DNA from 3 places in the Kitasatospora sp. NPDC056138 genome. Region 2 is predicted to be linked to each of the others. Evidence: riboswitches for the same ligand, from Rfam matches in the RefSeq annotation. Region 2 holds a riboswitch; each other region holds the start of a gene.

The links. Region 2 has a riboswitch for cobalamin ahead of cobN (cobaltochelatase subunit CobN). Riboswitches for the same ligand answer to the same signal wherever they lie in the genome.
Region 1: another riboswitch for cobalamin. It lies ahead of ACFC1R_RS25330 (HoxN/HupN/NixA family nickel/cobalt transporter); the one in region 2 lies ahead of cobN (cobaltochelatase subunit CobN).
Region 3: another riboswitch for cobalamin. It lies ahead of ACFC1R_RS13265 (CbtB-domain containing protein); the one in region 2 lies ahead of cobN (cobaltochelatase subunit CobN).

What each region holds. Positions count from the first base shown of each region.
Region 1 is NZ_JBHJVK010000046.1:4,875-14,786, reverse strand. It holds gene ACFC1R_RS25340 (winged helix-turn-helix transcriptional regulator) at 1-877, opposite strand, end outside; gene ACFC1R_RS25335 (MFS transporter) at 975-2,291, shown strand; gene ACFC1R_RS25330 (HoxN/HupN/NixA family nickel/cobalt transporter) at 2,368-3,471, opposite strand; cobalamin riboswitch at 3,502-3,718, opposite strand; gene ACFC1R_RS25325 (ArsR/SmtB family transcription factor) at 3,801-4,163, shown strand; gene ACFC1R_RS25320 (TetR/AcrR family transcriptional regulator) at 4,283-5,023, shown strand; gene ACFC1R_RS25315 (hypothetical protein) at 5,120-5,431, shown strand; gene ACFC1R_RS25310 (M14 family metallopeptidase) at 5,447-6,514, shown strand; gene ACFC1R_RS25305 (peptide-N4-asparagine amidase) at 6,594-8,261, opposite strand; gene ACFC1R_RS25300 (zinc-binding alcohol dehydrogenase family protein) at 8,490-9,437, opposite strand; gene ACFC1R_RS25295 (MarR family winged helix-turn-helix transcriptional regulator) at 9,539-9,912, shown strand, end outside.
Region 2 is NZ_JBHJVK010000037.1:11,258-21,169, forward strand. It holds gene cobM (precorrin-4 C(11)-methyltransferase) at 1-202, shown strand, start outside; gene ACFC1R_RS22155 (cobalt-precorrin-5B (C(1))-methyltransferase) at 199-1,398, opposite strand; gene ACFC1R_RS22160 (cobalt-precorrin-6A reductase) at 1,419-2,183, shown strand; gene ACFC1R_RS22165 (S41 family peptidase) at 2,232-3,134, opposite strand; gene ACFC1R_RS22170 (precorrin-2 C(20)-methyltransferase) at 3,257-4,825, opposite strand; gene ACFC1R_RS22175 (precorrin-8X methylmutase) at 4,822-5,448, opposite strand; gene ACFC1R_RS22180 (cobalamin biosynthesis protein CobG) at 5,445-6,680, opposite strand; cobalamin riboswitch at 6,767-6,919, shown strand; gene cobN (cobaltochelatase subunit CobN) at 7,187-9,912, shown strand, end outside.
Region 3 is NZ_JBHJVK010000016.1:62,890-72,801, forward strand. It holds gene ACFC1R_RS13240 (M14 family zinc carboxypeptidase) at 1-973, shown strand, start outside; gene ACFC1R_RS13245 (peptide chain release factor 3) at 1,127-2,740, opposite strand; gene ACFC1R_RS13250 (dienelactone hydrolase family protein) at 2,966-3,811, opposite strand; gene ACFC1R_RS13255 ((2Fe-2S)-binding protein) at 4,318-5,073, opposite strand; gene ACFC1R_RS13260 (CbtA family protein) at 5,070-5,933, opposite strand; gene ACFC1R_RS13265 (CbtB-domain containing protein) at 5,958-6,173, opposite strand; cobalamin riboswitch at 6,209-6,331, opposite strand; cobalamin riboswitch at 6,542-6,662, shown strand; gene ACFC1R_RS13270 ((2Fe-2S) ferredoxin domain-containing protein) at 6,715-7,200, shown strand; gene ACFC1R_RS13275 (methylmalonyl-CoA mutase family protein) at 7,310-9,193, shown strand; gene scpA (methylmalonyl-CoA mutase) at 9,190-9,912, shown strand, end outside.

The sequences.
Region 1 (9,912 bases), on a different contig from region 2:
CTGCCTGGACGCCCCGGGCCGCCCGCAGCGCGGCCGCCACGCTCGCGGTGATGTCGGTGACCGGGTAGAGCACCTCGCGGACCGTCCGGTCCCGGTCGACCACCAGGGTCAGCCGCTTCAGCCTGGTGGTCCCGGCAGCCCGGAGGGTGGGCAGCCGGAGCGCGCCGGTGAGGCCGAGCCCGAGGTCGGAGAGGAGCGGGAAGCCGAGGCTTTCGGCCTCGGCGAAGGCGCGCTGCTCGTCCGGCCGCTGGGTGGAGACCCCGTGCACGGCGGCACCGGCGGCGGTGAACTCGGCGAGCCGGTCACGGTAGGTCAGCGACTCCAGGGTGCAGCCGGGCGCGCCGGGCACCGCCGACCAGCCGGGCGGGTAGGACTCGGGGCGGACGAACGCCCCCGGGAAGCAGTACAGGACGGTGGCGCCGCCGGCCGCGACCGGGTCGTGCGGTTCGCCGTCGGCCCCCGGGAGCAGCAGTTCGGGGATCCGGGTGCCGAGCAGGGCGTGCACCCGCTCGGCCTCCCGGGACGCCTCGACGGTGGTGGCCGTGGGCTCACCCGTCCCCAGCAGCCAGCTGTCGCCCCAGTCCTGGAGCGCGACCAGCACCGGCAGCAGCGCCCGCCCGCGCGGGGTCAGCCGGTACTCGTGGCGCAGGGGCCGCTCCTGGTACGGCTGGCGGGTGAGCACCTGAGCGTCGACCAGCAGGCGCAGCCGTTCGGCCAGCACCTTCCTGGAGAGACCGAGCTCCTGCTGGAACTGCTCGAAGCGGGTCAGCCCGCGGGCCGCGTCACGGATGATCAACAGCGTCCAGCTGTCCCCCACCACGTCCAGTGCCTGGGCGATCGAGCAGTTGACGTCCTCCGGGTCGCCGCGTCGGACCACCTGGCCACCTCCGGGATGTGATCGGGATCGGGCGTTGACCCTGACTCTGCCAGGCTGCCATAGTCAGTTCCCAAAATGAACTGACAAGGGGGCGAAGATGCGCGGCAGGAGCGAAGCGGCTGGGCAGGGGGGCGGCGGACGGTCCGGCGGTGCGCTGCGGGCCGTACCGAAGGTGGTGTGGCTGCTGGCGGCGGGGTCCTTCGTCAACATGGTGATGGCCTTCACCTTCGTCTACCTCTTCGTCTACCTGACCGACGGGCGGGGGCTGAGCACGGCCGGGGCCGGGACGGTGGCCGGTCTCGGCGGCATCGGGCTGGTGGCCGGCAACTTCACCGGCGGCTGGTTCGGCGACCGCTTCGGGCACCGCCGCACGCTGCTCACCGGGGCCGCGGTCTCCGGCGCCGGACTGGTCGCACTGCCCGCGCTGCCGACGGCCGCCCTGCTGCTGGTGCTGCCGGTCTGCCAGTACGCGGCCGGAACCGTACGGGCGGCCAACTCGGCGCTGGTCGCCGAGACCGTGCCGCCGGGCGACCGGCGGCAGGGCTTCGCGGTGATGCGGTTCGCGTCCAACGCCGGGTTCACCGTCGGGCCGCCGCTCGGCGCACTGGTGGCGACCCACTGGTCCTACGAGTGGCTGTTCCGTGCCGACGGCCTGGGATCGCTGCTCTTCGCCGTGTACGCCGCGCGGGTGGTGACGGCCGGCCGGCCCCGCAGCCGGCCGGCCGCCGCCCGGAGCGGACTGTGGACGGCCCTGCGGGCCAGGCCCGCGCTGCTGGTGCTGCTCCCCGCGATCGTCGTGGTCGACACGGTCTACCGGCAGCAGTACTCGACCCTGCCCGTGTTCCTGGCCGACCACGGGATCGGCACCGGCGTGTACGGCCTGGTGCTGGCGGTCAACGGCGGGGCGATCCTGCTGCTGGAGTTGCCGGCCACCGTCGCGCTGCGCGACCGGGCGCCGCTGCGGATCATCGGGACCGGTCTGCTGCTGGTCGGTGCGGGCTTCGCGGCGCTGGCCTCGGGGGCGTCGGTGGGCACCGCGGTGGTCATGATGCTGCTGGTCACGGCGGGCGAGATCCTCTACAAGACCCCGGCGACCGCCTATGTCGCGGACAGCGCGCCGCAGGAGTTCCAGGGCCGCTTCCAGAGCCTCTACGCGGGGGCCTCGACCAGCGGCACCGTACTCGCGCCGCCGCTCGGCGGGGCGCTCTACCAGTCCGCGCCCGGCCTGCTCTGGCCGCTGTGCGCCGGATTCGCCGCCCTCGCCGGGCTGGCCGTGTTCGCCGCTGCCCGGCCCACCGCCGCCCGCCTGCGTTCCGGGCGCGGGACGGCGGACCTCCCGCGCCCGGAGCGCTCAGCGGGTGGGCGGGCCGCGCCGGCAGGCGCGGAGCGGGACGTGTCGATCCCCCGCTCGTAACCGCCCGCCGCCCGCCGCCCGGACGATCAGGCCCGGCCGGCGCCGGAGCGAGCGGACGGCGCGTCCACGGCGCGGCCTACTCCGTCGACCAGCGCTGCTCGACCTTGGCGAAGCGCCAGTAGCCGACCGCCGCCACCCAGACCACGACGAACAGGCCGACGATCACGAACCCGACGTTGTCCAGGCTCAGTCCGGCGATCCAGCCCGTCACCGGGTCGGTGAGGTCGAGCTTCTCGTGCAGCACGCCGACCAGTTCGATGGTGCCGATGATGAAGGCGACCGCGATCGACAGGCCGGTGATGGTCAGGTTGTAGTACACCTTGCGGACCGGGTTGGAGAACGCCCACTGGTACGCGAAGTTCATGAAGGTGCCGTCGAGGGTGTCGAACAGGCTCATCCCCGCCGCGAACAGCAGCGGCAGGCAGACGATGGCGTACCAGGGCAGACCGGCCGCCGCGCCCGAACCCGCCATCACCATCAGGGTGACCTCGGTCGCGGTGTCGAAGCCGAGACCGAGCACCATGCCGACCGGGAACATCTGACCGGGGCGGGTGATCGAACGGGTGGCACGGGAGAGGATGCGGTTCATCAGACCCCGCGAGTTGAGGTGCGCCTCCAGCTCGCTCTCGTCGTACCGGCCCGCGCGCATCGCCCGGAACACCTTCGCGATGCCCACCAGCGCGGCCAGGTTGAGCGCCGCGATCAGGTAGAGGAAGACCCCGGAGGCGGTGGTGCCGACCATGCCGAGCACCTGGTGGGTGGTCGACTGATCGTCCATCAGCGTCCCGGCCAGCGCCGCGCCTCCGGCCACCAGCGCGGCCATCACCACCACCATCGAGGAGTGCCCGAGCGCGAACCAGAAGCCCACCGAGACCGGGCGCTTGCCGTCGGCCATCAGCTTGCGGGTGGTGTTGTCGATGACGGCGATGTGGTCGGCGTCGAAGGCGTGCCGCATGCCGAGGGTGTAGGCGGTGATGCCGAGGCCGACCCCGTAGACCTGGGTGCCCACCTCGTACTTCTCCGGCACCACCAGGAAGATCAGGGTTCCGAAGGCCAGCACGTGCATGGCCAGGATCACGGCCATCAGACCGGCGGTCCGCACCGTGTCCTCGCGCTTCCAGCGGAAGGCCGGCAGGGCGGGGGCCGCCGCCGGGGCGGTCTCGATTCCGGGCAGGGTCATCTGCGGGTCACGCTCCAGCACCTCGTGGATCACTTCGTGAGATGCCGTGGCCGGTCTCCTGGCTGACGGGTCGAACGCACCCGCACCCGGCCTTCCCGGACGCGGCTGCGTCCAGTGGCCGCCCGGCCCTGGCAGGGACGGGGATGGTGCCGGTACTTCCCGATCACAGTGGCGAGGGCCGCTCCGGTCTGAGACCCCTGAGGGTCTGTCACCGGTCTTCCCGAACACCACGGCGGGGACAACCGTAGGGGTCCGCGCGCCACCGCTGCAAGCCTGCACAGCTGTGCAGGTGTCCGGTATCACAGGGGTCTGCTGCGAGAATGCGAGGCATGCATCTCGTCCCCGCCGACCGCGCCGACCGCAGGACCATCGACGGGCACCGGGTCTGCGAGGCCATCGCCGCGATCGGCGACACCGAGCACGTCCGGGCCTGGGCCGAGCGCTTCGCCCTGCTCGCCGACCCCGGACGGCTCTCGCTGCTGCTGGCCCTGTACGAGACGGGACCGCTCGCCGTCACCGACCTCGCCGTCGCCACCGGAATGCGCGACCCCGCCGTCTCCCAGGCGCTGCGGCTGCTGCGCGCCGGCGGGCTGGTCAGCGGCGAGCGCGACGGGCGGATCATCCGCTACCGGCTGGTCGACACCGCCGTCGCCGAGGTCCTGGCCCACGGGGTGCTCGGCCACCAGGACTGACCCGGCCGCACAAGTCGTCCGTCCCGCGTCGCTTTATGCCTGATACATACCTTGTATCCTTTTGGTGTCACCCGACAACAGCCCGGGTTCGTCCCCGCAGGCAGGCGAGGGAGGCCGACATGGCAGCGGAGCCCGACCGGAGCACTCCGGAGAAGCGAGGACGCCTGAGCCGCCCCCTGGTGCTCTCCGCAGCCGTCGCACTGGTCGACCGGGAGGGGCTGGCCGCGCTCACCATGCGCCGCCTGGCCGCCGAGCTGGGGGTGGAGTCGATGGCCATCTACCGCTACACCCCGGGCAAGGAAGCCCTGGTGGACGGTCTGGTCGAAGCCTTCTTCGCCGAGGTGAACGCCCTGCTGCGGACCTCGGCCGAGGCCACCGAACCGGCCGAGGGCGGCCAGGCCTGGCGCGCGGAGCTGCGCCGCATCGCCCGTACGTTCGCCGTCGTGGCGCACGCCCATCCCGAGATCCTGCCGCTGGTGGCCACCCGCCCGCTGAGCGTCCCGATGGCCCGCCGACCGGCCCCGATGCTGCAGCTCACCGAGCACGTCTTCGCCGTGCTCGGCCGGGCCGGGTTCGACCACACCACCTCGCTCATGGTCTACCGGATGTTCGTGGCCTGGAACCTCGGCTGCCTGCTGGTCGACAAGCGCCAGGTGATCGACAACCCGGACGAGCCGGACCCGATGCTGCGGCTGGGCCTGCACCGGCTGGCCGCCGACCAGTACCCGAGGCTGCGGGCACTCGTCCCGCTGCTCGCCGACTACGACGACCAGCAGGAACTGCTGGACGGGCTCGACAGTCTGCTCAGCCGAATGCCCGACGCCCCCCTTGACGCGTTCTACGACGGAAGAGCAGGCTGAGGATACGAGGTACACATAGGACATATCCCTACACAGGCCGCGCCGTCGTCGACGTCTGCGACGAGCGCTCCGACGGCGCCCCCGGAAGAGGTCGCCATGTCCACTCGCGACACGATTCTCCGGGTCCGCGTCACGGCCACGGACCCTGCCACACTGCACGCCCTCCTCCGCGAGAAACGGCCGGACGTCGGCGGACGCCCCAGTCGCGGCGCGGACGAGAGCATCAGCGTCGAGGCTTACGTCTCCCCGGACGAAGCCGAGGCGCTCCAGCGCGAGGGCGTGACGGTCCAGGTGATCGAGGACGCCTCCGCCACCGGGCGCGCCCGCCAGGCCGAGGTCGGGCAGGGCAACCGGTACGCCGCCGGGGAACAGGTTCCGCGCGGCCTGGGCCTCAAGGTGCAGGACTGACCTCAGGAGGTCGAGATGTCGTACCTGAACACCGCCGAGGTCGACTCCGCGGTGACCAACCTGTCGACCGCGTACCCGGCGCTCTGTCAACTCCTCACCCTCCCCGAGACCTCGGTCGAGAAGACCGCCTGCCACGCCCTGCGGATCGGCACCGCCCCGACCGGCACCCGGGACTGCGCCGTGCTGATCGGCGGGGTGCACGCCCGCGAATGGGGCAGCTGCGAGATCCTCGTCCACCTCGCCGCCGACCTGCTGGAGGCGTACCACGTCGGCACCGGCCTGCGCTACGGCGCCGCGAGCTTCGGCTCCGCACAGGTGCGCGCCGTGGTGGAGGGCCTGGACCTCGTGGTCTTCCCGCTGGTCAACCCGGACGGACGCCACTACAGCCAGACCGTCGACCCGATGTGGCGCAAGAACCGCAACCCGGCGTACTCGGGCGGCCGCGCCGCCTGCGTCGGGGTGGACATCAACCGCAACTACGACTTCCTGTTCGACTTCACCACCGCGTTCGCCCCGGCCTCCGGGGTCCAGGTCTCCGCCGACCCCTGCGACTACCAGGTGTTCCACGGCCCGAGTGCGTTCTCCGAACCCGAGACGCGCAACGTCCGCGCACTGCTGGAGTCCTACCCGCGCACCCGGTGGTTCGTCGACGTGCACAGCTACTCCGAGGACATGCTCTACGTCTGGGGCGACGACAACAACCAGTCCACCGACAGGACCATGACCTTCCTGAACCCCACCTTCGACGGGAAGCGCGGCATCGCCCACGACGCCTACGGCGAGTTCATCGCCAAGGACGACTTCGACACCTCGACCCTGCTCGCCCAGCAGTTCTGCCAGGGGCTGCAGAGCGTCCGTGGCACCGGCTACACGCCGAAGGCCGGCTACGACCTCTACCCGACCAGCGGAACCAGCGACGACTACGCCTTCTCCCGGCACCTCGCCGACCCGGAGAAGGGCAAGATCTTCGGCTACACCGTCGAGTGGGGCACCGAGTTCCAGCCGCCCTGGGCGGAGATGGCGAAGATCATCAAGGACGTGGACGCCGGGCTCGTGCAGTTCTGCCTGGCGGCACTGAAGTAGCGACCGGCGGCCCAGGACGACCGTCAGGGGTCGTCCGGGGCCGCCTGATCACGCCCGATCACGCCGTCGGGCGCTCCCGTCAGCCGCCGTCCACCGGCCAGCCGTCGCGGGTGGTGACGGTGCGCGCGTACGGTCCGTCGGGGCCGGTGGCGCGGTAGCTCTCGGTGGAGTCGGCGGTGCGCACCGTGGTGGCACCGCTCTGGCGGTGGGCGCTCGGGCTCAGGGTGTGGTCGACGGTCGAGCGGGCGGTGATCCGGGCGCCGACGGCCGTGGTGTCGGTGCGGTGGTAGCCGAGCCGCATGGCGGTGCGCTGGTCGGAGTTCCCGGCGGAGTCCGAAGTGCTGCGGTAGGTCACGTCCAGCGGCTCGCCCTCGCGCACGGTGCGGACCCGGTGCGGGCCCCCGCCCCAGCTGGAGGTGGTCCGGGTCAGGTCGGCGTCGTTGTGCAGCACCAGGTCGTTGCCCTTGTCCCGCAGCTGCTGCCCCGAGCGGAAGCTCAGGTCGCTGCGGACCTCGGTGGTGACCCGGCCGTGCGAGGTCTGCACCCAGCCCCGGGCGAGATCGTGGCGGACCGCGGTGACCTGCCAGGCGCCACTGCCGCCGCCCTGGTCGTCCAGCGTGGTGGAGACGGCGGCGTCGGGGGCGACCCGGTGGTCGGTCAGCGCACCGGTGGTCCTGGCACTGCCGTGGTCCACCCCGGCGAACAGGTTGACCTGGCCGGTCCAGGCGTCGTTGCCCTGCTTCTCGGCCTGGTTGACCGTGATCGACACGGAGTGCGGACGGCCGTCGAGCAGCAGACCGACGTACGGGGTGAGGTCCACCTGGTACGCGGGAAGGTCGAAGGCGAAGATCCCGGGGACCGGTCGCCACAGCAGCGGTTCCCAGCCGCCGGTGTAGATCACCGGGTACGGCCACACCGTCCCGGCGATCCGGCCGTCCACGGCGAGCCGCAGCTCGCGGAACGGGCCCTTGCCGCAGTAGCCCAGCCCGGGGTTCCGGGAGACGAAGTCGTCCGGCGCGGAGGCGTAGGCGAACTCCTCGCAGGCGCCGCCGCCCCTGGCGTACACCTCGGCGGTGAGGCGCTCCAGGTTGGCCGGGAAGACCAGGTCCCTGGCGGCCGAGGGCGCGGCCTGGGTGAGGCTGAAAGCGCCGGTGGTGAGCAGCCGGTCGGCCTGTTCGGGCGCGGGCCAGGCGGCGTCGGCGGTGTAGTAGGTGACGGTGGCCGAGACGGTGAAGACGCCGGTGTAGGTGGCGTCGGTGACGTTGGCCAGGTCGAACTCGAAGGGCTGAGGGGTGTTCAGCAGCGGTGCGTAGCGGGTGAGGTCGTGCTCGACCCGCCACTCGATGCCGTCCTGGGAGGGCTCGGGGGTGGAGGACATCATCACCTCGATGCCGCCGACCCGGACGGTGAAGAGCCGGTCGAACTGTCGTCCGGCCACCTGTCCGTGCAGGTCGAGCACCACCTTCGACCACGGACCCGCGCAGGCGGTGGGCGGGGTGAGCTGTCCGACGTACGGGGTGTCCGGCGGGTTGCCGTACCCGTTGCGGAACTGCCGCTCGTGCATCACCTCGACCGCACAGGATGCGGTGGTGGGCCGCTTCAGGGGCTGGGTGACGGTGAACGGGTCGTGGTAGTCGGTGCCGAAGTCGGCGTGCGCCGGGGCGCCGGCCGTCAGGGTGGCGACCAGGGCGAGCAGGGCGGCGAGCAGCAACCGGGCCGTCCGGCGGAGTGCGGGGTGCGCTGACAAAGCCCTCGACCTCGTTTCTCACCGCCGGTGCCACCGACGGATGCTGACGACCCGTCGTCGCGAGCGGGCCACCGGGCATCCTCCAGGCGGTGAACTGGACCTGTCAAGGGCGTGGCGTGCGGCCGCCGCCGGAGTGGGAGGCAGGAGCCGGCGCCGGAGTGGGCGCAGGAGCCGGAGTGGCTGGCACCTGGCGGCCGGCGTCAGAAAGTCCGCATCAGACGGCAGGCATCAGGCGGCCGGCTCCAGGGAGAGGTCGAGCAGCAGCTTGCCGAGATTGGCCCGCGCCGCCAGCACCTCCGCGGCCTCCGCAGCCCGTTCCAGCGGGAACCGCTCGGCGACCGGGCGCAGCGCCCCGTCCGCCAGCAGCGCCCAGAGCTCGGCACGGTGGCTCTCGACCAGGTCGGGCCGCAACCGCGAGAGCTGGGCCATCGCCAGCCCGGTGACGGTGTGCATGCCGCGCAGCAGCACGCCCGCGTCCAGGGTGCCGCCCGCACCGCTGTTGACGACCAGTCGGCCGAACGGGACGAGGGCCTCGGCCGCCCGCTGGAGCACCTGCCCGCCGACACTGTCGACGACCAGGTCGACCGGCTCGCCCCAGGCTGCGTCCTGGTAGCGGACCACCTCGTCCGCACCGAGCCCGCGGACGAACTCCGCCTTGGCCGCCGAGCCGACCGCCGCGACCACCCGGCTCGCGCCGAGCGCGCGGGCCAGTTGGACGGCGAGGTGGCCGACCCCGCCCGCGGCGGCGGTGATCAGGACCGAGTCGCCCCGCTCCAGCCGCCCGGCGCGCAGCGCGGCGAGCGCGACCAGTCCGCCGCGGACGACCGCCAGGGCGTCGGCCGCGGCGATCTCCTCGGGCACCGGCGTGACCAGCGCGGCCTGGACCGGGACCAGTTCGGCGTACAGGTCCTGGAAGACCACCCCACCGACCCGGTCGCCGACCCGGTAGCCCTTCACCCCCTGGCCGACGGCCTCCACCCGGCCGACCAGGTCACCACCCGGAGTGTGCGGCAGCGGGACCCGGCCGAAGCCGTTCAGCACCTTGAGGACCGGAAGGGTGAGGCCGGCCACCTCGACGCGGACCAGCAGTTCGCCCGGGCCGGCCAGTGGCGCGGGGACCTCGTCCAGCCGGAGCGCCGAGGGACCGTCGTAGCCGTGCATCCTGACCTTGCGCATGGGAACACCCTTCGTTGGGATCACCAACGTTTCGTTGGCGATCCCAACGATAGATGTAAATCCATGGGGATGTCCAACGTTTTGGCGATAGGATTCCGGTCATGACCGACCCCGCGCTCAGACGCCTCCAGACCCTGCCGAGCTGGCTGCTCGGCCGCGCCGCCGCCCTCGGCCACCGCCTGGTCGCGGATCACCTCGCCGAGGTCGAGCTGCGGCTGTCGCACCACGCCGTGCTGTGCGCGGTCGCCGAGTACCAGCCGGTCGCCCAGGCCGAGCTGGCCCGCACCGTCAAGATCGACCCCAAGGACATGGTCACGGTCCTCAACGACCTGCAGGCCCGCGACCTCGTCACCCGGACCCGCGACCCCAAGGACGCCCGGCGGAACCTGATCACCCTCTCCCCCGGCGGGTGCGAACTGCTGCACCGCACGGAGGCCCTCGGCGAACAGGCCAACGCCGAACTCGTCGCCCCGCT
Region 2 (9,912 bases):
CGCCGTGGTCGCGATGGCCAGCCGCCCGGACGAGTTGGTGCTGCGGGGCACGCTCGGCGACATCGCGGCGCGGGTGCAGGAGGCCGGGGTGCTGCGGACCGCCGTCATCCTGGTCGGCCGGACCCTCGGGGCCGAACAGTTCCGTGACAGCCACCTGTACTCACCGGAACGCGAGCGGCCGCACGAGCCGTGCGGCAGCTAGTCGGCGCCGGGCCGGCCGGGTCGGCTCCGGTGGGTTCCACCGGCCGGTGCGGCCCGGCCGACGATGTTTCCGGCGCGGTCGATGCAGATGACGTCGACCGCGACCGGCGCACCGGTCAGCACGCCGAGTGCGGTGGCGCGGGCGGCCTCGGCGACCAGGTCGCCGAGCGGCACCCCGGCGGCCGAGCAGAGCTGGACCGCTTCGAGACCGGTGTTGGCCGCGGCGACGGCGGCGGTCAGGGCCGGGTCCGCGCCGCCCCGCTCGGCCAGTTCGGCCAGGTAGCCCTTGTCGACCTGGGAGCGGGCGGAGTGCAGGTCGAGGTGGCCGGCGGCGAGCTTGGAGAGCTTGGCGAAACCGCCGGCGACGGTCAGCCTGGGGACCGGATGGCGCTTGAGGTACTTGAGGACGGCCCCGGCGAAGTCGCCCATGTCGAGCAGGGCGTCCTCGGGCAGCCCGTGCACGGCGGTGGCGACCCGCTCGGAGGTCGAGCCGGTGCACCCGGCGACGTGGGTGCGCCCGGCGGCGCGGGCGACGTCCACACCGCGCCGGATGGAGTCGATCCAGGCGGAGCAGGAGTAGGGCACCACGATGCCGGTGGTGCCGAGGATGGACAGGCCGCCGAGGATGCCCAGCCGCGGGTTCCAGGTGGAGCGGGCGATCCGCTCGCCGTCGTCGACGGAGATCTCGACCTCGACGTCCCCGCTGCCGCCGTGCCGGGCGGCGATCTCGGCGACCGTGTCCCGCATCATCTGCCGGGGCACCGGGTTGATCGCGGGTTCGCCGACGGGCAGCGGCAGTCCGGCCTTGGTCACCGTGCCGACGCCGGGCCCGGCGCGGAAGACCGTCCCGCTCCCGGGCGGCGCGTGCCGGACGGTGGCCCGGATCAGCGCGCCGTGGGTGACGTCCGGGTCGTCCCCGGCGTCCTTGACCACGCCGGCCATCGCCCAGGCGCGCCCCCCGACACCCTCCTGACGATCCGTCAACTCCTGCCCGTGACAGCCGAGTTCCTCCACGGCGAGGGCGAAGGCGGGCTGCTGCCCCTTGGGCAGCGTGATCGTCACCGGGTCGGGGAACTCCCCGGTCAGCAGTGCCGTGTACGCGGCGGCGGTCGCCGCCGTCGCGCAGGCGCCCGTCGTCCATCCGTGCCGCAGCCCGCTGCTCTTGAGCTGTGCGGCGCGGCCTCCCGTCTCAGCCACGTACATCCCCTGGAGTTCCCATGCCCGTGCGGCACGTCCTGATCCTCGGCGGCACCACGGAGGCCCGGCGACTGGCCGAGCGGCTCGCCGCCGGACAGCCGGCGGGTGCGCCACCGCTGCGGGTGACCAGTTCGCTCGCGGGCCGGGTGGCCGAGCCCCGGCTGCCCGCCGGGGAGGTGCGGATCGGCGGGTTCGGCGGACCGTCGGGGCTGGCCGCCTGGCTGCGCGAGCAGCACGTGGACGCGCTCATCGACGCCACCCATCCCTTCGCCGGAACCATCAGCCGCAATGCGGCCGAGGCAGCCGCCGAGGTACATGTTCCCCTGCTGGCGCTGCGGCGTCCCAGCTGGGTGCCGGTTTCCGGGGACCGCTGGCATCCGGTGGACTCGCTGGCCGAGGCGGCCGACGCACTGCCCGGCCTGGGCCGCCGGGTCTTCCTGACCACCGGACGTCAGGGGCTGGCCGCCTTCGCGCACCTCGACGGCCACTACTTCCTGGCCCGCTCGGTGGACGCCCCCGAGGCACCGATGCCCCCGCACACCGAGGTCCTGCTGGACCGGGGCCCGTTCACCCTGGACGGTGAACGGGCCGTCTGCCGCGAGCACCGGATCGACGTCCTGGTCACCAAGGACAGCGGCGGTGCGGCCACCGCTCCGAAGCTGACGGCCGCCCGCGAACTCGGCCTCCCGGTCGTGATCGTCCGGCGCCCCGAGCTGCCCCGGGGCGTCCCGGCCACCCCGGACGTCCCGGGCGCCCTCGCCTGGCTGGCCGGCCTCGCCCCCTGACACCCACCGCCCGGACGGTCGGGGGCGGGCCGCCCGCCCCCGCACGGGCTACCCGGCGAGCAGGCTCGCCGCCTCCCGGAGGGCGACCTCCAGCGCCTGGTCGGCCGGGACGGCGATGTCCGGTACGACGCCCACCGCCTCCCAGTTGGTGCCGGTGACGGGGTTGATCGAGCGGGCGGTCGGCACGGTGACGGTGATGTGCGGGCTGACGGCGATCCGGGCCGTGGGGTGGGCGCCGCCCCTGGTGGTCTCGCCGATCAGCGTGGCGCGCTTGTTGACCAGCAGGTTGTAGGCGAGTTCCTCGCCGCCGGAGAAGGTGAAGCCGCTGGTCAGCACGTAGACCGGCCGGTCGAGGTAGCGGGGGGCCGGCAGGTGGGTGGAGGTCCAGTACTGCCGGGTGGAGTCGGTGACCCGGTCGTAGATGTCGTTGAGGTGGGTGTCGCCGTCCGGGAAGAAGTAACTGCACCAGAGGGCGACGCCCTCGGGCGAGCCGCCCCGGTTCTGCCGGAGGTCGATGACCAGGGCCTCGGTGCGGGCGAGGATCTCCATGGCGGCCGCGAAGGTGCGGGCGGCCGGGCCGGGCTCCCCGATCATGCGCAGGTCCAGGTAGCCGATGTTGCCGTCGAGCCGCTCGACCCGCTGGACACCGTGGTTCGCCGCCAGGGCCATCGCCTCGAAGTTCGCCTGCGCGAGCTCCTCCGGCTCCTCCTCCATCGACTGCGGCTCCTCCTGGTGGAGCAGCCTCAGGTGCTTGTCGGGGCATGCCTCCTGGAGGTGTGCGGTGACCGCGGCGCACAACTCCGGTGCGGTCAGGCCGTCGTAGGCTCCGGCGGCGAGGTGGCCGCGGATCGCGGTGTCGATGGCGGCGGTGCGTTCGGGGAAGACGTACCCGGCGGTGATCCGGGCGAGGGCGCTGTCGAGTATCTCCGCCGTCTCGGCGTTGGCTGTCATGAGCCGCGATGGTAGCGGGCGGACCGCCGCCCGCCGACCGGTTATCGGACGGCGGTGCCACTGCCGCGAAGCGGTCTTCCGGCGGAGCGTCAGGGGCTGACCGACGCTCCGCCGGAGCCGGCTCAGGCCGAGGGGTAGCGGCGCGGGGTCCAGACCACCTCGGTGCCGTCGTCCCGGCGGACCGCCCGGGTCTGCGAGGAGCCGATCAGCAGGATGGTCCGCATGTCGACCTGGGCGGGGTCGAGTTCGGCCAGCGGCACGGTCCGCACGCGCTCGGTCGGGCCGCCCACGTCACGGGCCATCACCACGGGAGTGTCGGGCGCGCGGTGTTCGAGCAACAGGTCGCGGGCCAGGCCGACCTGGGTGGTGCGGCTCTGCGAACCGGGGTTGTAGAGCGCGAGCACCAGATCCGCCTCGGCCGCGGCACGCAGCCGCTTGGCCACCGCCTCCCAGGGCTTGAGCCGGTCGGAGAGCGAGACCACCGCGTAGTCGTGGCCGAGCGGGGCACCGGCCCGGGAGGCGGCGGCGTGCGCGGCCGTCATGCCGGGCACGATCCGCACCGGCACCGAGCGGTACGGCTCCTCGCAGGCGGCCTCCAGCACGGCGGTGGCCATCGCGAAGACGCCCGGGTCGCCGGAGGAGACCACGGCCACCCGGTGTCCGCGCCGGGCCAGGTCGAGCGCGAACTCGGCGCGCTCGGCCTCGACCTTGTTGTCGGAACCGTGCCGCTGCTGGCCGGGGCGGACGGGCACCCGGTCGATGTAGGTGGTGTAGCCCACCAGGTCGGTGGCGGCGGCGAGTTCACCGCGCGCCTCCGGGGTCAGCCAGAGCGGTCCGGCCGGCCCGAGACCGACCACCACCACCTCGCCGACAGCGACCGGATCGACGACGGTCGGCACCGCGGCCGACTCGACATCAGCCGGCTCGACGGCGCCCGGCTCGACGGGGGCGAGCCCGACCCGGCTCGGCAGGACCGCGACCGAGAAGTACGGCACGCTCTCGGGGTCCACCTCGGCCAGCGGCGCGGTGCGCTCGCCCGCCATGGTGGCCCGCTCGACGTACCGGGCCTCCGCCAGCCGGCCCGACCGCTCCAGCGCCCGCCGCACGGTCGGGAAGGTCCGGCCGAGCTTCATCACGACCGCCGAGTCGGTGGCGGCCAGACGCGCGGTCAGCTCCTCCTCGGGGAGGGTGCCGGGCAGGATGGTCAGCACCTCCTCGGCCTCGACCAGCGGGGTGCCGAGCCGAGCGGCGGCGGCGCTCACCGAGGTCACACCGGGCACCACCTCGGTGGGGTACCGGTGCGCCAGGCGCTTGTGCATGTGCTGGTACGAGCCGTAGAAGAGCGGATCGCCCTCGGCCAGCACCACGACGGTGCGGCCCGCGTCCAGGTGGGCGGCCAGCCGGGCGGCGGCCTCCTCGTAGAACTCGTCCAGCGCGCCCCGGTAGCCGCCGGGGTGGTCGGTGGTCTCGACCGTGACCGGGTAGACCAGCTGCTCCTCGATCTGGTCACCACGCAGGTAGCGCTCGGCTATCGAGCGGGCGATCGAGCGGCCGTGCCGGGCGCTGTGGTAGGCCACCACGTCCGCCCGGCCGATCAGCGCGGCGGCGCGGACGGTCACCAGCTCCGGGTCGCCGGGGCCGAGCCCGACACCGTAGAGACGTCCGGTGCCGATCTCCTGATGGTCCGTCACTCTTCCTCGCTCGCAATCGCGTTGATGGCGGCAGCGGCGATCGCACTGCCACCGCGCCGACCGCGCACCACCAGGTGCTCCAGCCCGGACGGGTGCACGGCCAGTGCCTCCTTGGACTCGGCGGCGCCGATGAAGCCGACCGGCACGCCGATCACGGCGGCCGGGCGCGGGGCACCGGCCTCGATCAGCTCCAGCAGGCGGAACAGCGAGGTCGGCGCGTTGCCCACGGCGACCACCGCGCCTTCGAGCCGGGGCAGCCACAGCTCCATCGCGGCGGCACTGCGGGTGTTGCCCATCTTCTTCGCCAGCTCGGGCACCGAGGGGTCGGAGAGGGTGCAGACCACCTCGTTGTCGGCGGGCAGCCGCTTGCGCGTGACACCGCTGGCGACCATCGACACGTCGCACAGGATCGGCGCACCGGCGTGCAGCGCGGCGCGCGCGCTCGCGACCACGCCGGGCGACCAGAGCAGGTCCTCGACCAGGTCGGTCATGCCGCACGCGTGGATCATCCGCACGGCGACCTGCGCCACGTCGGCGGGCAGGTGGGCCAGTTCGGCCTCGGCCCGGATGGTGGCAAAGGACTGGCGGTAGATGGCCGCGCCGTCCTTCTCGTACTCGATCACTTCGTCCTCCGGGCCTCGGCCACTGCCTCGGCCATCTGCTCTGTCGTCACGTTCGCTGACAAGGGGCGTGCTGCTGCCGGGGGTTCCACCGACGTACCGATCCGGGTCACCCGGTAGCCCTGCCCAGTGGCGAGCACGTCCACCCACTCCCCCGCCGGATGTCCGCAGCGCCGCTCGCAGCCCGACCAGTGCACGGGCAGGCCGCCCGGGGCCGCCGCGTCCAACGCCCGTGCGGCGTCCGCCCGCACGTCGGCCTGCGACTTGGCGCAGCCGGGCAGGCCGGTGCAGGCGCTGGCCCGCTCCCAGGCCGAGCCGGGGTCGGTGCGGAACCCGGCGCGCGCCAGGACGGGCAGCCGCTCCGCGGGCGCGCCGGGCAGCACCACGCCGCGCCAGGGCGTCAGCCGGAGCCCGTCGGCCGCGGCCGCGGCCAGGGTCCGCCACTGGGCGGCGCCGACCCGGCCGAAGCGCAGGCCGACCGAGAGGCCGCCGGGCAGCACGCCCGGCGCCGGGGTCGCGCCCGGCAGCGCGGGCAGGGCTTCCGGGCCCGGGTCGAGCAGCTGCGGCACCTCACGCAGGTGCCAGGCCGCGGTGCCGGTGGCCCGCAGCGCGCGCAGGAACTCCTCGGCGGCGGCGAGGGCGTGTTCGACCGCCTGACCGGGGGGCACCCGGCGGGCGGTGGCGGCGCGTCCGAGGCGCAGCAGGGCGCCGCCGTCCGCGGTTGCGATCAATGTCACATCGGCGTCCAGGGCGGCGGTGTCACCGCGCCCGTCGTCCAGGGCGAACAGGAACTTGCCGGAGAGCTGCGCCGCCGGCCCGCTCGCGCAGAGCCGCCGGTCGAGCTCGCGCACCCAGGACTGCACGTCCGCGTGGCCCAGCCCGTCGAGCCCGGCGGCCGGGGAGGCGACGATGTTGCGGACCCGCTCGTGGGTGTCCGAGGGCAGCAGCCCGGCGGCGCGCAGCCGGCTCCCGAGTTCGCGGCCGCAGTCCGAAGGCAGGCCGCGCAGTTGGACGTTGCCGCGCGAGGTGGTCTCCAGCTCGCCGTCGCCCAGCTCCTCGGCGGCGTCGGCGAGCGCGAGTGCCTGACGGACCGTCAGCAGGCCGCCGGGGACGCGGATCCTGGCGAGCGCGCCGTCGTCGGCGGTATGCAGACGAAGGGCCCCCGGGCAGGCGTCCGAACGACCGCGGTCGGGCGCACCGGGGCCCGCTGCGGCGGCGTCGGGTGTGGGTGGCATGGCGGCGAGCATACAGATTGCCGGTCCGGATGCAGCGTCCCGCCGATCACACTTCCGGTCGGCACTCCCCCAGCTCAGCCCCACCCCGTACGATGCTCCCGGACGGTCCTGGTGGGCCGTCCACGCCAGCGACGGCGCCAAGGGGAGGAAACCGGTGCAAACCCGGTGCGGTCCCGCCACTGTGACCACGGTTCACGCCGTGGGAGCCAGGAACTCCTGCCGTCCTCCATGCTTCCCCGGCCTCCGGCCGGGGGGACCCCCCGGGGCGCGGACCCCGAGGAAGGCCTGAGACCTATGCGCTGCCGCGTGCCCGTACGGGCTGCCGCGACCCGCCCGCCCTCGGACCCGGCCCCGGCCGGGCCGCGGAGACGCTCCGGGCGCCCTGAGCCGACGCTGACGTTTTCCGCTCCCTCGCTCCCCCTTTCGCCGCTCGCCTGCCGCCCATCGTCCTCGGCGGCGGCGCGCCCTTCGGCTCGGAGCACCGACCTGGCCGGGAGGGCCTTCGCATGATCCTGCTGCTTTCCACCTCGGACACCGATCTGCTGAGCGCCCGTGCCTCCCGGGGCCCGGTCGGCTACCGCCTCGGCAACCCCGCCCGGCTGACCGCCGGGGACCTGCCGGCCCTGCTGGAGGGCACCGACCTGGTGGTCGTCCGGCTGCTCGGCGGCCGCCGGGCCTGGGAGGAGGGCCTGGACGCGCTGCTCGCGGGCCCGCGCCCGGTGGTCGTGCTGACGGGTGAGCAGGCGCCGGACGCCCAGCTGATGGAGCTGTCCACGGTGCCCGCCGGGATCGCCGCCGAGGCGCACGCCTACCTGGCGCACGGCGGCGCGGCCAACCTGGCCGAGCTCGGCGCCTTCCTCTCCGACACCGTGCTGCTCACCGGGCACGGCTTCGCGCCGCCCGCCTCCGCCCCGGCCTGGGGCCCGCTGGAGCGCACCCCCCGGAACGCGGACGGCCCGGTCATCGCGGTGCTCTACTACCGCGCCCACCACATGAGCGGCAACACCGCCTTCGTCGAGGACCTGTGCCGGGCGATCGAGGACCAGGGCGCCCGCCCGAAGCCGCTGTACTGCTCCTCGCTGCGCGGCGCCGAGCCCGAGCTGCTGGCCGAGCTGGGCCAGGCGGACGCGATCGTCACCACCGTGCTCGCGGCCGGCGGCACCCGCCCGGCCGACGCGCAGGCGGGCGGCGACGAGGAGGCCTGGGACGCGGGGGCACTCGCCGGGCTCGACCGCCCGATCCTCCAGGCGCTGTGCCTGACCTGGTCCCGCGCGGCCTGGGAGGCGAGCGACGACGGCCTCTCCCCGCTGGACACCGCCACCCAGGTGGCCGTCCCCGAGTTCGACGGCCGGCTGATCACCGTCCCGTTCTCCTTCAAGGAGCTGGACGAGGACGGGCTGACCGTCTACGCCGCCGACCCCGAGCGGGCCGCCCGGGTCGCGGGCATCGCGGTGCGGCACGCCCGGCTGCGCCACATCCCGGCCGCCGAGCGGCGGTTGGCGCTGGTGCTGTCCGCGTACCCGACCAAGCACGCCCGGGTCGGCAACGCCGTCGGCCTGGACACCCCCGCCAGCGCGGTCCGGCTGCTGCACCGCCTGCGTGCGGAGGGCATGGACCTCGGCACGGACCTGCCCGGCCTGGACGCGGCCGACGACGACTCGCACGAGGGCGACGCGCTGATCCACGCCCTGATCGCGGCCGGCGGCTACGACCAGGACTGGCTGACCGAGGAGCAGCTGGCCCGCAACCCGGTCCGCATCCCCGCCGCCGACTACCGCCGCTGGTACGCCGAGCTGCCCGCCGGGCTGCGCGAGCAGGTCGAGCAGCACTGGGGCCCGGCGCCCGGCGAGCTGTACGTGGACCGCTCGCAGAACCCGGACGGCGACATCGTGCTGGCCGCCATCCGCTCCGGCAACCTGCTGGTCCTGATCCAGCCGCCGCGCGGCTTCGGCGAGAACCCGGTGGCCATCTACCACGACCCCGACCTGCCCCCGAGCCACCACTACCTGGCCGCCTACCGCTGGATCGCGGCCTCCCGGCAGGACGGCGGCTTCGGCGCCGACGCGGTGATCCACCTCGGCAAGCACGGCAACCTGGAGTGGCTGCCGGGCAAGACGGCCGCCCTGTCGGCCGGCTGCGGCCCGGACGCCGTCCTCGGCGACCTCCCCCTGGTCTACCCCTTCCTGGTCAACGACCCGGGCGAGGGCACCCAGGCCAAGCGGCGCGCGCACGCGACCCTGGTCGACCACCTGGTCCCGCCGATGGCCCGCGCCGACTCCTACGGCGACATCGCGCGCCTGGAGCAACTGCTCGACGAGCACTCCAACATCGCCGCGATGGACCCGGCCAAGCTGCCCGCGATCCGCGCCCAGATCTGGACCCTGATCCAGGCCGCCCGGCTCGACCACGACCTCGGCCTCGACGAGCGCCCCGAGGACGACGGCTTCGACGACTTCCTGCTGCACGTCGACGGCTGGCTGTGCGAGGTGAAGGACGCCCAGATCCGGGACGGCCTGCACGTCCTCGGCCAGGCCCCGACGGGCGAGGACCGGATCAACATCGTGCTCGCCATCCTGCGGGCCCGGCAGATCTGGGGCGGCGTGAGCGCGCTGCCCGGTCTGCGCGAGGCGCTCGGCCTGGACGAGGCCGCGCTGACCCTCGGTGCCACCGACGCGGCGGAGGCCCGGGCGCGCGCCCTGGTCGAGGCGATGGAGGCCGAGGACTGGGCGCCGGAGGCGGTCGAGAAGGTCGCCGCCGGCCACCCCGAGGCGGTCCGCGACGTACTGGACTTCGCCGCCCGCCAGGTCGTCCCCCGCCTCGCGCGGACCACCGACGAGCTGGACGCCGTCCTGCACGCGCTGAACGGCGGGTTCGTCCCGGCGGGGCCGTCCGGTTCGCCGCTGCGCGGGCTGGTCAACGTGCTGCCGACCGGCCGCAACTTCTACTCCGTCGACCCCAAGGCCGTCCCCAGCAAGCTGGCCTGGGAGACCGGCCAGGCGCTGGCCGCCTCCCTGGTGGAGCGCTACCGGGCGGACAACGACGGGGCGTTCCCGCCCTCGGTCGGCCTCTCGCTCTGGGGCACCAGCGCGATGCGCACGGCGGGCGACGACATCGCCGAGGCCTTCGCCCTGCTGGGCGTCCGCCCGGTCTGGGACGACGCCTCGCGCCGGGTCACCGGCCTGGAGGCCATCGGCCTGGAGGAGTTGGGCCGCCCGCGCATCGACGTGACGCT
Region 3 (9,912 bases), on a different contig from region 2:
GGTCGTCACCTACGGACAGTCCTGGCTGAAGCAGACCGGAGCCGGGGGCCGCGACCTCAGAGCCGTCTGCATCACCAAGATGCAGCCGGGCGACTGCCGGCTCGACCCGAACTCGGCAAAGCCCCGTTTCTTCCTGATGAGTCAGATCCACGCCCGTGAGCTCACCACCGGAGAGGTCTCCTGGCGCTGGATCGACGAACTGACGAACGGCTACGGCAAGGACCCGGACATCACCAGGCTCATGGACTCCACCGAGATGTGGGTCGTCCCGATCGCCAACCCGGACGGCGTGGACATCGTCGCCCAGGGCGGCGACAACCCCGTCCTGCAGCGCAAGAACGCCGACGACTCCAACGGCTCCTCGTGCCAATGGGACGGCCAGCCCGGCGTCGACCTGAACCGCAACGCAGGCACCCACTGGGGCGGCCTCGGCACCTCGGACCAGCCCTGCAGCGAGGTCTACCTCGGTCCCGCCGCCGACTCCGAGGTGGAGAACACCGCGCTGGAGAACCTCTTCCGCAAGCTGTACCCGGCGGTGCGCACCGGCACCGGCGACAGCGATCCCGCACCGGCGGACGCCCGGGGCATGATGATCAGCCTGCACAGCGACGCGAGCATGGTCCTCTTCCCGTGGGAGTCCGACCACACCGTGCACACCGGGAACGACGCCGCGCTGCGCGCCCTGGCCGGCCGGCTCGGCTCGATCACCGGCTACCAGTCCGGGCAGGCCGGCGAGATCCTCTACGACGCGTCCGGCGGCACCGACGACTGGACCTACGACAAGCTCGGCCTGGCCAGCTTCACCATCGAGATCGGTGACAGCGACGGACGCGGCTGCGACGGGTTCACACCGTCGTACTCCTGCCAGGACGGCTACTTCTGGCCGAAGATGAAGCCCGCCCTGATGTACGCCGCACAGCAGGCCGCCGCACCGTACCAGTCGGCGTCCGACGCTCCGACGCGCCGGCACTGAGCAGCCCGAGCAGCCCGACGCCCTCGACTCCGAGCGGAGCCGAGGGCGTCGGGGGCGTCGGAGTCGCAGGGCGGGACACAGACGGCATTGGCCGACCGGCCGCCCGATCGACTGACTGACCGGCAGTCACGCGGCCTGCGGCCTGACCCTCGGTCAGTCCGCGGTGGCGATCAGCGGCTGCAGCAGGATGTCGGGCTTGGCCCGCTGGAACGCGTTCAGGTGCCACTTGTCGGCGAACAGGGCCAGTAGCACGTTGTCCGAGCGGCGGGTCATCACCTCGGCGTCGGTCAGCCTGGACTTGCCCAGCTCGGCGGCGCCGTCGGCGTCGGTGACCCGGGCCAGCTGGTAGGAGAGCCGGTCGAGGGTGATCGGGGACGAGAACTCGTGCTCCATCCGGTGCAGCACGACATCGAACTGCATCGGGCCGACCGCGGCCATCACCGGTGCCTGGTCACCACGCCGGTCGGAGACCAGTACCTGGACCACGCCCTCCTCGTCCAGCTGGGAGACACCCTTTCGGAACTGCTTGGAGCGGCTGATGTCCTTGGGCCGGGCCACCGCGAAGTACTCGGGGGCGAAGGCCGGCAGCCCGGGGAACTCGGCCTTCTTGCCGGTGTAGAGGGTGTCGCCGACCCGCAGCGCGCTCGCGTTGATCAGGCCGACCACGTCGCCGGGGTACGCCTTGTCCACGACCGTGCGCTCCGCACCGAAGACGGTGTGCGCGTACTTGGTGGCGAAGGAGCGGCCGCTGGCCGCGCGGGTGACGTTCATGCCGCGCTCGAAGACGCCGGAGCAGACCCGGACGAAGGCGATCCGGTCGCGGTGCGCCGGGTCCATGTTCGCCTGGATCTTGAAGACCAGGCCGGAGAACTCCTCGCCGACCTCGCGGCTGCCGCCCTTCGCCAGCGGGCGGGGGCTGGGCGCCGGGGCCAGGTCGACCACGGCGTCCAGCAGCAGCTTCACACCGATGTTGGTCAGCGCGGCACCGAAGAAGACCGGGCTGATCTTGCCAGCCTCGAAGGCCTCCTGGTCGTAGCCGGGACCGGAGGAGAGAACCAGCTCGAGCTCCTCCAGCGCGGTCTCCCAGTCCTCGCCCTCCTGCTCGGCGGCCTGGTCGGCGGTCAGCACCTCCTCGATGGCGGCGTGCGTACCGGCCGGCACCTTGGTGTAGCGCAGCATCTGCCCGGTGTTCTCGGCCTCGACCAGGCCGCGCAGGTTGCCCGCGCTGCCGACCGGCCAGACCACCGGGACGGGGGTGATGCCGAGGTGGGTCTCGATGTCCTCGAGCAGGGTGAGCGCCTCACGGCCCCGGCGGTCCCACTTGTTGATGAAGGTGATCACCGGGACACCGCGGTGGCGGCAGACCGCGAAGAGCTTGCGGGTCTGCTCCTCCAGGCCCTTGGCCGCGTCGACCAGCATGATCGCGCAGTCGACGGCCGCCAGCACCCGGTAGGTGTCCTCGGAGAAGTCGGCGTGGCCGGGGGTGTCGACCAGGTTCATCACGTGATCGCGGTGGTCGAACTGCAGCGCCGCCGAGGTCACCGAGATGCCGCGCTCGCGCTCCAGCTCCATCCAGTCGCTGGTCACACCGCGCCGGCCGCCCTTGGCGTGCACCGCGCCCGCCGAGGTGATCGCCCGCGCGTGCAGCGCCAGCGCCTCGGTCAGCGTGGACTTGCCCGCGTCCGGGTGGCTGATCACGGCGAAGGTCCGACGACGGCCGGCCTCGTTGAGGATCTGGAGGACAGGGATGGACTGTTCGTTGCTCACGTGTTCCCTCGGGTGCGGGTGGACATCAGGCCGGTGGCACCTCTCCGTACCTGTCGAGCCGGGTGTCTGGTCCGCAGGCCCAAGGAGCGAGTCTAGTCGGCCGGAGGGCATGACCCCCAACGGGCCCGATCCGCCTCGTCGGACCTCCGTGGTGAGGAGGCGGCCCCCGGCGGGCCGATGCCCGCCGGGGAGTGCGGGAAGGTGCTCAGGGAGTGCGGCCGGCGCCTACACCGGGCGCTCTCCGGGGGCGGCCGGCTCGGGGACGACGGGCATGAGCCGCTCGCGCAGGAAGTCGACCACGCGCCGGCGTGCGTCGAGCGCGGGGTGACCCGGCCGTTCACGGAGCTCGGCGGTGAGTACGGAGTGGGCGCGTCTTCCGAAGCCTGCGGTGTTACCGGGGGACGAGTCGAGTTCGATCACTTCGAAGGCCGTACCCAGACGCTCGCGCAGGGTGTCGAAACGGTCCTTCGGCACGGCGCCGTCATGGCTGAAGCGCAGGCCGAGGACGCACAGGCCCGAGGTGGTGGTGCGGGCGGCGACCCGGGCGAGCTCGTCCTCCGAGACCCCGGGGTCGCGGCGGCGGGCGGCGCCGAGCGCCAACGGGAGGGAGGGCTGGCTGAGCACGGGGGCCAGGACCGCGTCGTCCACGGCGGCCGCCAGCGCGAAGCCGCCGGTGAAGCACATGCCGATGACGCCGACGCCCGGTCCGGGGGTGCGCCCGGCGAGGTCACGGGCCAGCGCCCGGAGGTACTCGGCGAACGGGCGCCGGGCGTCGAGCGCGAACGCGCGGAACTCGGCGGCGACGCAGAGCCGCCCGAAGACGCGGAGGCCGTACCCCGCGGTGGCCGCCCTGCCCGGGACACCGAACGGTGACGGTACGACCACCGTGAACCCCTGGTCGACGAGATGGTCGGCGAGTCCCAGGACCTCGGGGGTGAGACCGGGTACCTCGGGCACGAGCACCACCCCGGGCCCGGAGCCCTTCTCGTAGCAGTCGTAGGTCTGCCCGGCGGCGCTGAACGGGGCACGGCCCCAGCCGGTCAGCCCGGACCTCGGTGCGGAATCGGCCATGGCCGTCTCTCCTCTCCCATACGGCTCGCTACGGCTCACTGCGACTTGCTTCGGCCCACTACGGCTCACCTGCAGCTCACTACGGCTCCGACCCGCCCGGACGGTCCCGGACGGTCCGGTCCCGGACCACGGCCCGCCGGGCCGGTGGCAGCAGCACGGGCGGCCACCCGCTGCCGGCCGACGGCCAGACGGATCGGCGAGGGGCGAGCACCCAACAGCCCCGGCACCGCCGGGGGAGGATCGCCGCGGCGCCGGATCCGCCGGGCGGGGATGCCCGCCTCGGCGGGGAGGCCGGGTAACCCGGCGGCGCGGGACAGCACACCCCGCACGATAACGCGCTCGCCGCCGCCCCGGGCCGACTCCGGCCAGGACGTGGCCGACTCGCCGCCCGCACCGACGGCTCCGACCCGGCACCGGTACGGGCCCCACGCCCGGCGGCGAGCCTCGGGGATCGCCGGACCGCCGCCGACCGGTGGTCAGCAGCGGCCGACGGCGGTCAACAGCGGTCAGCGGTGGCCGGAGTGGCCGGTCAGGACGCAGTCACCGCAGAACGCTCCCCTGCGGCCGGGTGCGGCACGGTAGATCAGGCAGCAGCTCCGGCGGCGGAACGACCCGTCGACGACGGCTCCCGCGCCCGCGAGGGCCGGGTGGCGCAGCAGGTGGGCCAGGACGGCGCGTACCCGTGGGGCGTGCTCGGGACGGGCGGCGGCGAGCACCGTGGCGGCGCCGTTGAGACCGGAGGCGGCGTTGCCGCGCAGGATGTGTTCACTGACGCCGAACGCGGCTGTCGCACTGGCGAGTTCGGCGATCGCCCCGCCGAACAGGCCGCTGCCCAGCGCGTCGGCGAGGCCGGCCTCGGTGTCGAGGGACCGGGTGACGGTGTCCCTGGCCCGGGAGAGCGGGAAGGCGCTTCCCAGCTGTGGCTGCCAGCGCAGCCGGGCCAGTGCGAGGGGTTCCGCGCAGCCGTCGAGCACGGCCAGGGCCAGCGCCGGGGAGAGGATCCGGGCGGCCAGGCCGAGGTGGACCACGGACGCGGCGACCCGGGTCTCCACGGCGTCCGTGGCCTGACCGCCGCCCGCGGCCAGGAAGGCGCGGACGGCCTGGACCCGGTCCGCGAGGACCGATGCGTCGGTGAGGAGCTCCCCCATCGACCGCCACGGTGGCTGCGGCGGCTCGTCCGGGTCGTGCTGGTCCAGGGCGAAGTACGGTCCCAGCGCTTCGAGTTGCGCTGGGACCGGGTTCCCGTGGGAGGGGAGGGTCACGCGGCCACCGGATCCGGCGAGCCGGCCGGGGCGGGTGACTCGGCGGCCGGCTGGAGCAGGCGCTGCGCCATCGGGGCGAAGACCAGGCCGATGGTGGACCACATGATCAGCTGGGCCGCGACCGAGTAGAGGCGGAAGGAGAACAGCACGTCGGCCGGGAAGCCCGGGTAGACGATCGCCCCCTGGGAGTTCTCCAGCGGCAGCGGTGTCTCGGTGGGGTGGTTTCCGAAGGTGTGGACGTTGTCGGCGAGTTGGCCCAGCGACGGCAGCAGGGCCATCACGATCCCGATCGCGACGGCGTAGCCGCCCGCCGCGAGCAGGGTGGCGTTCCAGTTGCCGAACCGGGCCTGGAGTCGCTGGCCCAGCCAGACGGCCGCCACCAGGAACACGATCGAGCACAGCACCATCACCAGGTAGAGCGAACCGCGCTCCTTGATGGTGTCCGGGTGGCCGATGGCCGGCGGGTTGGCCGGGTACTTCACGAAGGGCACCAGGTAGAAGCCGACGAACCCGCCGCCGGCGACCAGCAGGGACAGGCTGCGGGCCCGCAGCCGGCCGACCCGGCCCAGGCACAGCAGGTAGGCGACGGCGAACAGGGCTCCCATGGCCGCCCCGAACAGGATCATGCCGGTCCCGATGCCGACATTGGCCTGGACGGTACGGCTGAAGAGGTCCGGTCCGGCGGCTTCCACCGGAAGGCCGGCGGCCTTGTCCAGCAGTTCCTGGGCGGCGTCACGGCCGCTCTCGTAGTCGATGGCCTGGTTGATCTGCGGCTCGGCGAAGATCCGCGCGAAGACGAACGCGAGCAGGCCGGCCACCGCGCCGGCCAGCAGGCCGCGCAGGATGATTCTCTTTTCCATGATCAGCTGTTGTCCCGGCCCCGGTCAGTGGCAGGGGAAGCCGAGGAAGTGGCGGGAGTCGTGGACGAATTCGTGGATGTGCATGTCGTTCCCGAAGACGGAGACAGCACCCTGGTCGACGCCGATGAAGTAGTAGGCGAGGAGTGCGAGGAGCGCGGTGCCGATCAGCCACAGAGCGGCTCTGGCATTGGGGACCACCACGGGCGTGGCGATGGTTCCGGGCGCGGACAGACTGCTCACAGTGAGCCCTCCTAGCGGGATCGTGCGTCCCTGTTCGTTGGAGCGGGCGTGACGGGGAGTGTCTGACTTGCCCACTGCCCGGCGGGCGGTGGACTCACAGTGGCGCGACCGCGCCGGATTCGCACCGGCTTCCTCGAACCATCACTTGTAAGGGGAGGTTAAGGGCGGCTTGTACGAACGGTCAACGCCTTCGCGGCACCCCGGGGCCGCGACGGCCACGGCTTTGGGACACGCCGGGTGCTGCGCCCCGGCGCACACCGGAAGCCGGCCCGACGACACCGCAGGCCGCTTCGCCACCAGTTGACGGACCGTCACTTCTGCGGCAGGGTCACACCCGGGATGCGGTGAGCATCCGAGACCACGGTGTGCAGGAACCCGGTGCGATTCCGGGGCGGTCCCGCCACTGTGACCGGGGAGCGACCCCGGCCGACGACCGCTGTGCAGCGGTCGGAGGCCCCGGGACGCGTGGATCCGGGAGTCAGAACACTGACCCGTGGTTTCTCCGGAGGTCGGGGCGCGGACCCCACGAGGAGGTTCTGCGGTGTCATCGGTCAGGGCTGCCCGCACGGCGGCCGTCGACGTCGTCCTGTGCCGCGGCTGCTGCTGCGGCAGTGCCGCGAAACGGCCGGGCACCGACCACCTGGGTCAGCTGTCCGCACTCGCCGAGGCCGTCGAGGACCTCCCCGCCGCGAACCTGGTGGTCACCGACTGCCTGGGACCGTGCGAACTGGCCAATGTCGTCGTCGTCCGCACCCGGGGGCGGCTTCCGGGCGAACGGCCGACCGCACCGGTCTGGCTCGGCAACGTGACCGACCCCGCCGACACGGCCGGCCTCTGCGCCTGGGTCCGGCGGATCGGGCTCGGCATCGAGCGGTTCCCGCACGACGGACCGCTGCCGCCCGCACTGGAGTCGCTGCGCATCCCCACTCCCGGCCCCCGGCGGACCATCAGGACGAGGAGGACGGCGACGGCGACGGGACGGCCGGCCCTGGCGGACAGCACGGGGGGCACCCGGCAGAGGTCGTGAACCCTGCCGGCCGGCCGGCTGGCACTCCGGGTACCCTCCAGTGCAGCGAGTTCAAGGTCACACTCCTGGGCACTGATAGAGCCGGGCTGACGAGCATTAACCTTCCCCTATGACGGTCCTGCCCCATGGGCTCCCCCTGGCCGCCGAGTTCCCGGACGCAAGCCGTGAGCGGTGGCAGCGCCTGGTCGAAGGCGTGCTGCGCAAGTCCGGTGCGCCGGACGCCACCGGTGTCCAGGCCGAGGAAGTCCTCTCCAGTGAACTCCAGGACGGACTACGAGTCCGTCCGCTGTACACCGCCGAGGACGGCTCGGCCGCCGCCGGCTACCCGGGCTTCCCCCCGTTCGTCCGGGGCGGTCGGCCGCAGGGCGCGGCGGTCTCGGGCTGGGACGTGCGCCAGCGCCACACCGATCCGGATCCCCGGCGGGCCAACGAGGCCGTGCTCGCCGACCTGGAGAACGGCGTGACCTCGCTCTGGCTGGAGGTCTCGGACACCGGCCTGCCCGCGACGGCCCTGCCGGACGTCCTCCAGGGCGTCTACCTCGACCTGGCCGCCGTCGTCCTCGACGCCGGTGCCGGATTCGGCCACGCGGCCGAGCAGTTGCTACGGCTGTACGAGGAGCGCGGGGTCGGCCCGGCGGCCGCCGCCGGCAACCTCGGCGCGGACCCGCTCGGTCTGCTCGCCCGCACCGGCAAGGACGCCGACACCGACGCCCTGCTGGCCGAGGCCGCCGCGCTGGCCCTCCGCTGCGACCGCGATCACCCCGGTCTGCGCGCCCTCACCGTCGACGCCCTCCCCTACCACGACGCCGGCGCCTCCCCGGCCCAGGAACTCGGCTGTTCGCTCGCCACCGGCGTCGCGTACCTGCGCGGGCTCACCTCGGCCGGTCTGTCGGTCGACGCCGCCTGCGCGCAGCTGGAGTTCCGCCTCGCCGCCGACGCCGACCAGTTCCTGACCATCGCCAAGTTCCGCGCCGCCCGGCGGCTGTGGGCCCGGGTGACGCAGCTGTCCGGGGCGTCGCCCCAGGCCGCGGCGCAGCGCCAGCACGCCGTCACCTCCGGCGTGATGATGACCGAGCGCGACCCGTGGGTGAACATGCTGCGCACCACCGTCGCGTGCCTGGCCGCCGGGGTCGGCGGAGCCGACGCGGTGAGCGTGCTGCCCTTCGACAGCGCGGTCGGGCTCCCGGACGCGTTCGCGCGGCGGATCGCCCGCAACACCCAGTCGATCCTGCTGGAGGAGTCCTACCTGGCCCGGGTCATCGATCCGGCCGGCGGCTCCTGGTACGTCGAGCAGCTCACCGACGAGCTGGCTCGGGCCGCCTGGGCGTGGTTCCAGGAGATCGAGCGGGCCGGCGGCCAGCGGGCCGCCCTCACCTCCGGGCTGATCAGCGAGCGGACCGCCGCCACCTGGGCCGCGCGCTCCACCGCGCTGGCCAAGCGGCGCGAACCCATCACCGGCGTCAGCGAGTTCCCCAACCTCCAGGAGCAGCCGCTGGTCCGCCCGGCGGCGCCGGCGCCGCTCGGCGGTGGCCTGCCCAGGGTGCGGCGGGCCGAGGCGTACGAGGCACTGCGGTCCCGCTCCGACGCCCACCTGGCCGCCACCGGTGCCCGTCCCGCGCTGTTCCTGGCGGCCCTCGGGCCGGCGGCCGTCCACACGGCGCGGTCCTCGTTCGCCGCCAACCTCTTCCAGGCCGGTGGCATCGAGACCGGCACGGCCGAGGGGGTCGACGGCACCGCGCTGGCCGAGGCGTTCGCCGCGAGCGGCGCGAGCGTGGCCTGCCTGTGCTCCAGTGACCAGCTCTACGCGGAGCACGCCGAGGAGGTCGCGGCCGCGCTGAAGGCCGCCGGCGCCCGGCGGGTGCTGCTGGCGGGGCGTCCGGGCGAGGCACGTGAGGCGTACCAGAAGGCCGGGGTGGACGAGTTCGTCTTCGCGGGCTGCGACGCGGTCGCGGTCCTGTCCTCGGTGCTCGACGAGATCGGAGTGGCGCGATGATCCCCGACTTCACCGGGATCGCTCTCGACGGGGAGAGCGGCCCGTCCGCCACCGGCGAGCAGTGGCGGACGGCCTGGCAGCAGGCGACCGGCAAGGAGGTCGAGGAACTGGTCTGGGAGACCCCGGAGGGCATCGGCGTCAAGCCGCTGTACACCGCCGAGGACCTGGCCGGCCTGGACTTCCTCGGCACCTACCCGGGCATCGCCCCCTACCTGCGCGGCCCGTACCCGACGATGTACGTCAACCAGCCGTGGACGGTCCGCCAGTACGCCGGCTTCTCCACCGCGGAGGAGTCCAACGCCTTCTACCGGCGCAACCTGGCGGCCGGCCAGAAGGGCCTGTCGGTCGCCTTCGACCTGCCGACCCACCGCGGCTACGACAGCGACCACCCCCGGGTGACCGGCGACGTCGGCATGGCGGGCGTGGCCATCGACTCCATCTACGACATGCGCCAGCTCTTCGACGGCATCCCGCTGGACCGGATGTCGGTGTCGATGACGATGAACGGCGCGGTGCTGCCGGTACTGGCGCTGTACATCGTGGCGGCCGAGGAGCAGGGGGTGCCGCCCGAGAAGCTGGCGGGGACCATCCAGAACGACATCCTCAAGGAGTTCATGGTCCGCAACACCTACATCTACCCGCCGCAGCCCTCGATGCGGATCATCTCGGACATCTTCGCGTACACCTCGCAGAAGATGCCGCGCTACAACTCGATCTCC